Regions from separate parts of the Paenibacillus sp. FSL K6-4396 genome, predicted to be linked through region 3. Evidence: predicted binding sites of a transcription regulator. Region 3 holds the regulator's gene; each other region holds the start of a gene.
What was found. Region 3 encodes NrdR, which represses ribonucleotide reductase genes. Its sites were predicted from a motif close to AACACNATATATNGTGTT; they were not measured.
Positions count from the first base shown of each region.

Region 1 (3,332 bases), 4.5 Mb from region 3:
GCGTCCATAGAGAGCTGTCATACATTCTGCCAGGCCAATAAAACCCAGGGATAACGTACCATGTTTGAGCAGATCCCCAACGGGTTCATTCGGAGCAAGTTGCTCCCCGCCTTCCCATACACCCTCCCGCATCATGAAATCTGACGCCTTAGCAGGTTGAACAGTCTGGATACGGTACCGATGCAACAGACCATGCGCAGCATTTTGCATCACGGATTCCAGTGCAGTGTAGAATCCCGCCCGATCAGCAACCGCTCTGTTGCCCTGGCAGATGCCAAACCGGATGCCGAGCTTCACGAGGTTAATGGTGTTGAAGGACAGGTTACCTTTACCACTTTGACGATTGCGACCAAACCGGTCAGCCAGTGTACGTGTGCGGCATCCCATAGTTGCGATGATCGTATCCGGATCTTCCGGATGATAGAAAGGCAGATTGAAAGAGGCATCCACATTGACAAAGTTAGGATACATCCGCCGGGATGAACAGGTGACTGCGAGCCGGAACAAATCATAGTTCGGCTCACCTTGAGCCTGATTGATCCCCTGTTTACATTGGAAAATATGTTGAGGGAACACGGGAGTCTCCCCGTTGCCCAGGCCACGAATGGTTGCTTCCAGCAATGAGCGTGATACCAACCGGCCTTCTGCTGACGTACATAATCCATAGTTCAGTGAAGTAAATGGAATCTGCCCACCTGCCCGGCTGCTCATCGTATTCAGGTTATGAATCAGTGATTCAGCAGCTTGTCCTGTCTCCAATTCAGTCTCTTCATAGGCGAAGGCATATGCCCGTGGACATTGATTCTTCGCTTCGATGCTATCCAGATGAACCTGTTCATCCCCGATCAGAACATTTTCACCAAAGAGCCGTTGTCCTTTGCGATAATGTTTGCGGAATGATCGTTGTACATAAGGGGCCAGATCCCAGTCAATCTTATTGGCCGATACACCGCCATATTGACTGTTCTGCTGGGATTGGAAGATGATCGCAACCAGGGCCATTGCAGACATGATCGTCTGAGGTGTGCGAACGGATCCGTTGCCTGTATTGAAACCTGAAGCAAGGAGACGGTCAAACGGGATAAAGATGCAGTTGGTCGTTCCAAGTGCATACTGATCCAGATCGTGTACATACAGATCTCCGTTCTCCACAGCTTGGGCAAGCTCTTCCGGCAACACATGACGCAGAGCATGCCACTTGGCGGTCTCCGAACCGAGCCTGCTCATCTTACCGCTGAAGGAGTCCCCGTTCAGATTTGCATTTTCCCTCAGCGTATCGGCGTCTTCTGCGCCAATAATTCGTCTTCCCAGGTCGGATAATGGATCGGATGCCGGTGGAGTGGCATACTCAAGCATGTTCATGTAAGGTTCCTCCTAAAATGATTTTGGTATCATTCAATTCACGTTAAATACTATATGTAGATTCGTATTATCCATTTATAAACTATATGTGGTTTTTTGGGTGTGATAATGATCACACAGCTTACAGAACAAAATGGACTTTCCTTTAATTGCTGCGGATAAAGGTTCCCAAAGTCTGAGTAGAAGCGTATAATTGCTAGTTGCCTGCAAGGATAATTATACGAAGTCGGACAAGATGGACTTTAATCAATCTGAAAAGGCGATTTGCAATACATTTTCCGTTTTTAAACGATCAGTTCAAGACCTGCTTTTGTCCGACAACGGGCTATCGGCAGGCAGAATGATTCTCTTTTACTTCTACGGTGTTAATCATATAAGTATAGATTGTGACAGCTATTCGGATTCTTGATGAACCCTTGTACGTGATTAAACATTCTGATATACAGATTAGAAAGTGCAGCTAAGACAAAAGGGGTGGATCATGGGGACGGCAGAAGGCATTACGAGAGGCTTCTATGAAGATATAAAGGAAGCTGCGGCCCATATCGTAGATGTATTAAGCGGTATATTGAAGGTCAATACCATCTTTGTTGCCACGAATGACGGGGTGACAAATTTCATTTTGGAAGCCTTTAATCGTACGGAAGAGCTAATTGTTAAAGGCAGTGCACTTCCATTTACGGATTCATATTGCAGCCTGGTCTTAAAAGACAAAGGTAGCGTTCTTACGATCGAGGATACATGTGAACATCCGATGACACGATCCATGGGCGTTACGAGCGGACTAGGCAATCGCTTTTTCGTGGGCGTGCCTATTATGAGAAGATCGGGCGAAACATTTGGTACCATCTGTCTGATGGATGATCCTGGTTATATCATCAGCGAAACTGATATGAAGACACTGAAGGCGATGGCTGTATTCCTGGGTTATGTTGTTGATCTGGAAAGCACGTTGCATGTTCAGGAGCGGAAATTGAGTGATTCGGAACAAATGCAAGAGCAGCTCCAGGCAGAGAAAGAACGTGCCGAATCTGAGGCTATGACCAAAACACAGATGTTGAAGCTAATGAGTCACGAGATTCGCAATCCCTTGAACGGTATTTTGGGACTGACAGATCTGATGCGCACACCGGATATGCCTGAGGAGCAGTCCGAATATGTGAACATGATTGAGACAAGCGGAAATATTTTGCTTTCCTTGCTGAATAATATGATGAATTTCAACATTAATGAAGCAGGTAAAACGGTTATACATGATGATCCGTTTGATCTGGTAGGCACCATTGAGAATACCGTGTATCTCTATGCCGGGATTGCGACGGGCAAGAACATTGAGCTGGGATTAAATCTTGAACTGAATGTATCTCAAGTGTTTGTTGGTGATGAAGTCAAGATTGGACAGTTGCTTGCACACGTCATTCAGTATGCTCTCGATTCAACGCGTGAAGGTTCCGTTCTGATCACAGCAGTGGTGAACGGAGAAGAATTGGAGGAGACCGGTACACTTCAGCTCAAGGTGAAGTACACGGGTCAGATGTTATCGGACAAGAAGACACCAACCTTTAACAGCCAAGATGAAAATTTGAATATCCAAAAACTGATTGGAAGTAATCTGGGTTTAGCTGTAAGCCAGAATCTTGCCATTCTCATGCATGGCCGTATTCAGGTGAGTAGTGTGAAGGAAAATGAGACGGAATTCAACATCTCCCTTCCATTGCGCAGATACTGGGAGTTACCTCAACTCGCAAGTGTTCAGCAGCGTTTAAAAGGCAAAAAGGTGTTACTTGCCAAGGACCCTGACATTTTGCAAGGCGTCTCTTCCCTGATGCGCAGGTGGGAGATGGATGTACACATGACCTCGGGTGTGACATTAGCGCATGATTGGATCAAGGAAGGGTTTATGCCTGATGTAGCCGTTGTGGATGTGGGATTACTGGAAGGCGGCGCGGTCGATTTTGTACATGAACTGA
Region 1 covers NZ_JBBOCR010000001.1:6,622,163-6,625,494, reverse strand. The annotation lists gene MHB85_RS28920 (anaerobic ribonucleoside triphosphate reductase) at 1-1,362, opposite strand, end outside; gene MHB85_RS28915 (hybrid sensor histidine kinase/response regulator) at 1,844-3,332, shown strand, end outside.
Region 1: the regulator NrdR is predicted to act here: its motif matches at 1,409-1,426, upstream of MHB85_RS28920 (anaerobic ribonucleoside triphosphate reductase).

Region 2 (3,332 bases), 160 kb from region 3:
TCCGTCTTCTCTTTTGCTTCCGCCGTGTTCTGATCTTCGGAATGGGTCTCTTCCTTCTTCGACGTGGACAACACCTGCACATCCCTGCTGCCGTCGCGATATATCGTTACTCCCTTACAGCCAAGGTCGAAGGCCAGTTCGTATAGCTCAGCCGTATCCTTCACCGTAAAATCAGCCGGACAGTTGGCCGTCTTTGAGATCGAACTATCCACCCATTGCTGAATCGCAGCCTGCACCCGGATGTGATTCTCAGCCGACAGATCCATCGCTGTCACATAATAGTCTGGTAAAGCTTCACCCGGATGTTCATCCAGCCAATCTTGCGCAATGGGTACGAACTGTTCATCATAACCTAGACGGCTTTGACGGAAATACTTGAAGGCGAAATACGGTTCAATCCCTGTTGATGTGCCCACCATCGTACCTGTACTTCCCGTTGGCGCCTGTGTGATCAGTGTGACATTTCGAATGCCCTGTTTGCGAATGGCCTCTCCTACTTCAGGGTACGTTGCAACCATGTTTTTCATGAATCCACTCTGTAAGTACGGTTCAGCTTCGAAAGCTGGGAAAGCTCCCTTCTCTGCTGCAATCTCTGCCGATGCCAGATAGGCCTCCTTCGCCATGAATCCATACAGTTTATCCAGAAATTCAAGGGATTCAGGACTGCCGTACCTTATACGCAGCTTAATCATTAGCTCTGCCAGTCCCATCGTGCCAAGCCCAACCCGGCGTTCACGTTGCTGATTCAGTCTGTTTTCCTCAAAATGATATGGTGTTGCATCGATGACATTGTCCAAAAATCTAGCCGAGATGCGAGTGGTTTCCGCCAGTTCATCCCATGCCACATCATGATTCGTTTCATCATAGAATTTGGACAGATTGATCGCTGACAGATTACATACACCCCAGCCAGGCAGGCCTTGTTCACCGCAAGGATTAGTACAGATGATCGGATTAAAGTACCAGCTGTTGGACATCTGGTTATAGTACTCCATGAAAACCACACCAGGCTCTGCCGATTTCCAGGCTGATTCAATAATGGTATGCCAGATTTCGCGAGCCTTCAGCGTTCGATAGTGTACCACCGAATGACCTGCGGCTTTCCACTGCTGCATATCCCCGTTCCACTCGGTGTCGTAGTCTGGATCGTTCGTATCGGGGAAAACCAAATCCCAATCTCCGTCCTGCTTGACAGCCTCCATAAAGGCGTTGCTCACACATACAGACAGATTGGCATTGGTCACCTGCCCCATTGTTTGTTTCACGGTAATAAAATCAAGCACATCCGGATGCCAGTCATTCATCATCAGCATGAGTGCACCCCGGCGGCTTCCGCCCTGTTCAATCAGTCCCGTCGTATAACTGAACAATCCTCCCCACGATACGGAGCCGCTGGATGATCCGTTAACACCTTTCACCACCGCTCGGCGAGGACGCAAAGAAGACAAATTAATGCCCACGCCTCCCCCACGTGCCATAATCTCCGTCATCTCGGTCAAGGTCTTCATGATGCCACCCCGACTGTCCTGCGGAGACGGAATGACATAACAATTGAAAAGTGTCAGCTCATCGCTTGCCCCCGCTCCCGCAGCAATACGCCCTCCGGGTACTAACTTCCAATCCTCCAACACGGAGTGGAACTTGGACTCCCACGTTGCCCGCTGATCTGCTGTGGATTCAACAGAGGCCATGGCTTTGGCAAGCCGGCTCCACATCTCTTCCGGTGTTTTTTCGATATTGAGTGTCAGTTTCTCCACGCTGGTCTCGATGATCTCTCCGCTTCGAGTCCTTACCTGTACGAGCTGACCCTGACGTTCTATAATTTCGCCCACTTCCTTGGTTGGGAACTTGGGATCATCCTTTGTTAATACCAGTACCACATCTCCGACCTTGGCATGATTCGAGTCAGCATCCTTCCAGGCGTATCGGTCCAAAAATATTTTTTCGCTAAGTCCTTCTAATTGGTACGATCGTTGGTTTGATTTCATCGCTGCATTCAACCTCCCCGGTATAAAGCTCCATTTTCACTATAAAAGTAAATTATGATGAAACACCACATATAGTGATATAAAACCAGTATATTACACCATATATTGATTTTCTATATGACTTTTATCACAGACCTTATTTTTTAGACTCTCCTGCTCGGACAAGCTTCTTCACACACCCTTAGACTCACGCATACAAAACCTGTGAATTTTTTGGGACAAAAAAACATGTGCCTTTACTAAATTTCTGGGTTCAATATAAGTTAAACTAATCATTTGCACATCAACGGAGAGGACAAAAAAAAACTGAAAAAGCGAAGCGTTCGCCTAAAAGCTTTCTGAAAGAAAGCTGCATCGAAAGCATACGCTATCACCGGATTTCCCCTCCAGAAAAGGGAATCAAAGAAATCTGGGGATAACAGCGATTGGAAGATTGTTCTGTCATCGTAGTGTTCGTGCAAATAAACTGTAGTTCAACTTGTATAGTTATGAACTGCCTCTCATTCGTCCATACTATTACCTACGAATAAAACGTCATCACGTATGGCAGGGGAGGAAGCATCATGAACCGGAAAAACCCGCACCACACGAATCAACCTGTAGCCGAGCTGCCCGTTCCACTGGAATTCGATCGAAGCTGGATTAATCAGTTGGAATCACGACTGGATAAAGGAGGCCCTTGGGGAGATTACCGACTCTTTCAACTGGGCATTCAAGCCGAAGAGACCAATCTGATTCCCAATTTTGACGAGATCCAATGTCTCAAGCATCTGCAAGGCCTCACTCCACTCCCTCACCAGATGGACACTGCACGCAGAGTATTATTTGAAATGTCAGGCCGGGCCATTCTCGCCGATGAGGTGGGTCTTGGCAAAACCATTGAAGCTGGTCTCATTCTGAAAGAATATATGGTTCGGGGTCTCGTATCCAAGGTACTCATTCTCGTGCCAGCGTCTCTTGTGCTGCAATGGGTACGGGAGTTGAATTCGAAATTTGGCATCCCTGCCATTGCCCAGAAAAAGGCCTATTCCTGGCAGAATGAAGTGGTTGTTGCTTCCATGGATACAGCCAAACGTGACCCGCATAAAGATATGCTGCTGAATACCGATTACGACATGATCATTATTGACGAGGCCCATAAGCTCAAAAACAAGAAAACAACCAACTATCAATTCATGCTGAAATTGCGCAAAAAGTATTGTCTGCTGCTCACAGCTACACCTGTGCAGAACGATATGAGCGAGTTGTTCAATCTGATCAACCTGCTGAAGCCCGGTCAACTGGGCCGTCAGGGTGACTTTGCGGCCAACTTTGTTGTAGACAAACGGGTTCCGAAAAATCAGG
Region 2 covers NZ_JBBOCR010000001.1:2,286,423-2,289,754, reverse strand. The annotation lists gene MHB85_RS10445 (adenosylcobalamin-dependent ribonucleoside-diphosphate reductase) at 1-1,988, opposite strand, end outside; gene MHB85_RS10440 (DEAD/DEAH box helicase) at 2,552-3,332, shown strand, end outside.
Region 2: the regulator NrdR is predicted to act here: its motif matches at 2,050-2,067, upstream of MHB85_RS10445 (adenosylcobalamin-dependent ribonucleoside-diphosphate reductase).

Region 3 (3,332 bases):
GATGCAGACGTTATTGCCCGGGAAGTTATGATGCCCGGGCATCCCGTGTTGGCCGCCGCTGTTAAGCGGTTTGGACAAGCCATACTGAACGAAGATGGAACACTGGATCGGAAAAAGCTTGGAAGTATTGTTTTTCAACAACCTGAGGAACGAAAGGCACTTGAGGCTATTACACATCCGGCGATCCGAAGAGAGATGCGCGAACGGGCTGCTGCATACGAATTGCAACATCCGGATAAACTTGTGGTGTCTGATATTCCTTTGCTGTACGAATCGGGTCTGGAGGATGGTTTCGAGGAAGTCATGGTTGTATATGTTCCAAGATTAGTGCAACGAGATCGATTGATGAGTCGGGATGGAATGACTGCAGCACAGGCTGAGACCCGGATGGATGTACAGATGGATATTGAGCGCAAAAAACAGCTGGCAGACATTGTCATCGATAACAGCGGTTTATGGACTGAGACGGAGCAGCAAATTGACTCATATCTACAGCGTAAGGGTTTGTTATGAAAATATTGCGTAAGAAACGTGTCCTGCTGTTGATGTTTGTGTCCTTTGTATTGGTGTTGTTTCTGAATACAAACTGGATGGCATGGTTCTATCCCATTCATTATAAGGAAGAGATCCGTGCCCAATCTCAGAGTTATGAGGTTGATCCGTTTCTGATTGCTTCCATTATCAAGGTGGAGACCAATTTTAAGACAAGCAAGGAATCCAAACGAGGTGCCATTGGGCTCATGCAACTGATGCCGGACACGGCTAACTGGATATTGGAACAAGCCAAAATTCCCGACACTTCGCTGGAGGAATTGAAGCACGAGCCTGAACGCAATATTCAATTAGGCACATGGTATCTGCGGAATCTGTCCGATCAATTCGATGGCAATGAAGCAGTGATGATCGCTGCCTATAATGCGGGACCAGGCAAAGTAAACAGTTGGCTTAGAGATGGTGTATGGGATGGCTCGTTCGATACAGTGAAAGATATTCCGTTTGGTGAGACGCGTCACTATGTACAAAGGGTCATTTACTATTATAATCAGTATGTAAAGATCTATAATACGTTCTAAGTATATAAGTAGAAGCACAGAGCAGGCCGGTTATTCACCGGCCGCTCCATGCTCCTCTGTGTAGCGTATTACGATGCAGATATTATTGGTATTGACCTGCCAATTGCTGTTCTGCAATTGTTACCAGACGCTTCGTGATGTATCCACCGATCGAACCGTTCTCGTAAGAAGTCATGTTACCTTGGTATCCGTCTTGTGGGATGCTGATTCCGAGTTCTTGAGCAACTTCATATTTCATTTGCTCGAGTGCTGCGGAAGCTTTAGTTACCACCAGGTTGTTGGAGTTACCGTTGCTTTGTGCCATTGCTGTTCACCTCCTCGTGAGTTGGTAAAAGTATTATGTCTCGGCAATGCATTTTTCATTACAAAATCAAGACAGGGAATATGTGGTAAAAGTAAAACGTGGGAAGTGATCTGATTTGAAGTGTCCTTATTGCGGTTATATGGGTACCAAAGTGCTTGATTCGCGTCCGGCCAACGAAGCAAAGTCCATTCGTCGTCGCCGTGAGTGTGAGCAGTGTGCCCGAAGATTCACAACGTTTGAGATGATTGAGGAGACTCCACTTATCGTCATTAAGAAAGATGGCAGTCGTGAAGAGTTCAGCCGGGACAAAATTCTCCGCGGGCTTATTCGTGCCTGTGAGAAACGTCCAGTCTCCGTTGAGACGCTGGAGATGATGGTATCTGAAGTGGAGAAATCTCTGCGTAATACAGCTGATGCTGAAGTGGAGAGTCGCCAGATTGGTGAACTATTGATGGAACAGTTGTTTCCAGTCGATGAAGTGGCATATGTTCGTTTCGCGTCGGTATATCGCCAGTTCAAAGATATCAATATGTTCATGAAAGAACTGAAATCCCTGTTGTCCAAAGACGTTCTGGAGGATTAGTGAAGTTGGTAATGGGAGAAGAGCAGTCTGGAGTTCCAGTCCGTGTGTGCCAGTGAAATCGGTTGTTCTTCTCCAATCACTTTGGATCTTGAAAAATTGATTGACAGCGAAAGCTGGATTTTATATGATATAGGAGTCGCCTGTGGAACGTAGCAGTGTTGGACAAGTTATCTATTTCATATCCTGGGGCCTTAGCTCAGCTGGGAGAGCGCATCGCTGGCAGCGATGAGGTCAGGGGTTCGATCCCCCTAGGCTCCATTATTAAGAACGCCATCACATTATTGTGATGGCGTTTTTTGTGGTGAAATAAATCAGACACATGCATTAATTAATTAATTAAGTAGAATTTTTGGACTTGGGGACGAGCTTGGGGACGAATCTTCTAGACGTCAAAAAAAGAATAGTTTGAAAACAAGGAGACCCTTCCGGCTAGATATTGTCCAGCCGGGAGGGGTCACCTTAATTCTGTATACGCTTTCAATTAGCCAGATATTCAACGAAACGTTCAGCGATTGTGGCTACTTCGGCGCGGGTGGCGGTGGCTTTGGGAGCAAAAAAGTTGCCCGGTTTGCCTAATACAATGCCGTTGCCTTGCAGCGCCTGAACGGCCTCCAACGCCCAGGAGCTGATCTCACTCTGATCCGTGAAGGACATAGAGTTGCTTTCAGGTATCTCATAGCCCTTGTACTTCATGTAATTGTACAGTATCACCAGCATCTGCTCGCGCGTCATCGGTGAATTGGGGTCAAACAGGTCTGCGTTTGTACCGTTGACTATGCCTTTTTCGGCCGCCCACTCGGCTGCCGCCGTGTACCACTGTCCGTCCTTCACGTCGCTAAAGCGGGAACTCGTGTAGCTGGAAAGGTTTACATTCTCAAGATTGGCCAGTACCTGCACGAACATTGCACGCGTCATTGCGGTGCCCGGTGAGAACGTCGTGGACGTCGTGCCGTTGAAAAGATCGTAAGTGTAGACGAAATTTATATCGTTGTAGAACCATTCGTGCATGTTGGCATCCGTGAAAGGATTGCCTGATATCACGAGGAAACCCAGTGGGGTGGCGTCATCAAACGCCAGCTCCGTACCCTCACGGATGTTCAGCGATATGCCGTTGTCTAAGCCGACTCTTGCGCCGCTTGGTCCTACCACAACCGCTCCGCCGCTCCGTATCTTCGATCCGCCGTGGAAATACACCTGGTTGCCGTTTGATAGGTTCACATGCGCGTCTTTGCCGCCTATTGTGACCGTACCGTCGCTCGCGATCGTCGAGCCGCCCGAAATGGTCACTGTGCTGTTGCCGCCGGGTAGTGTCACTTCGGCGCTCTTGTCTGCTGGAATACTTACCTTCCCGTTTGAGTCTATCGTTGTGCCT
Region 3 covers NZ_JBBOCR010000001.1:2,129,579-2,132,910, forward strand. The annotation lists gene coaE (dephospho-CoA kinase) at 1-513, shown strand, start outside; gene MHB85_RS09710 (lytic transglycosylase domain-containing protein) at 510-1,073, shown strand; gene MHB85_RS09715 (alpha/beta-type small acid-soluble spore protein) at 1,156-1,377, opposite strand; gene nrdR (transcriptional regulator NrdR) at 1,493-1,960, shown strand; tRNA gene MHB85_RS09725 (tRNA-Ala) at 2,146-2,218, shown strand; gene MHB85_RS09730 (S-layer homology domain-containing protein) at 2,438-3,332, opposite strand, start outside.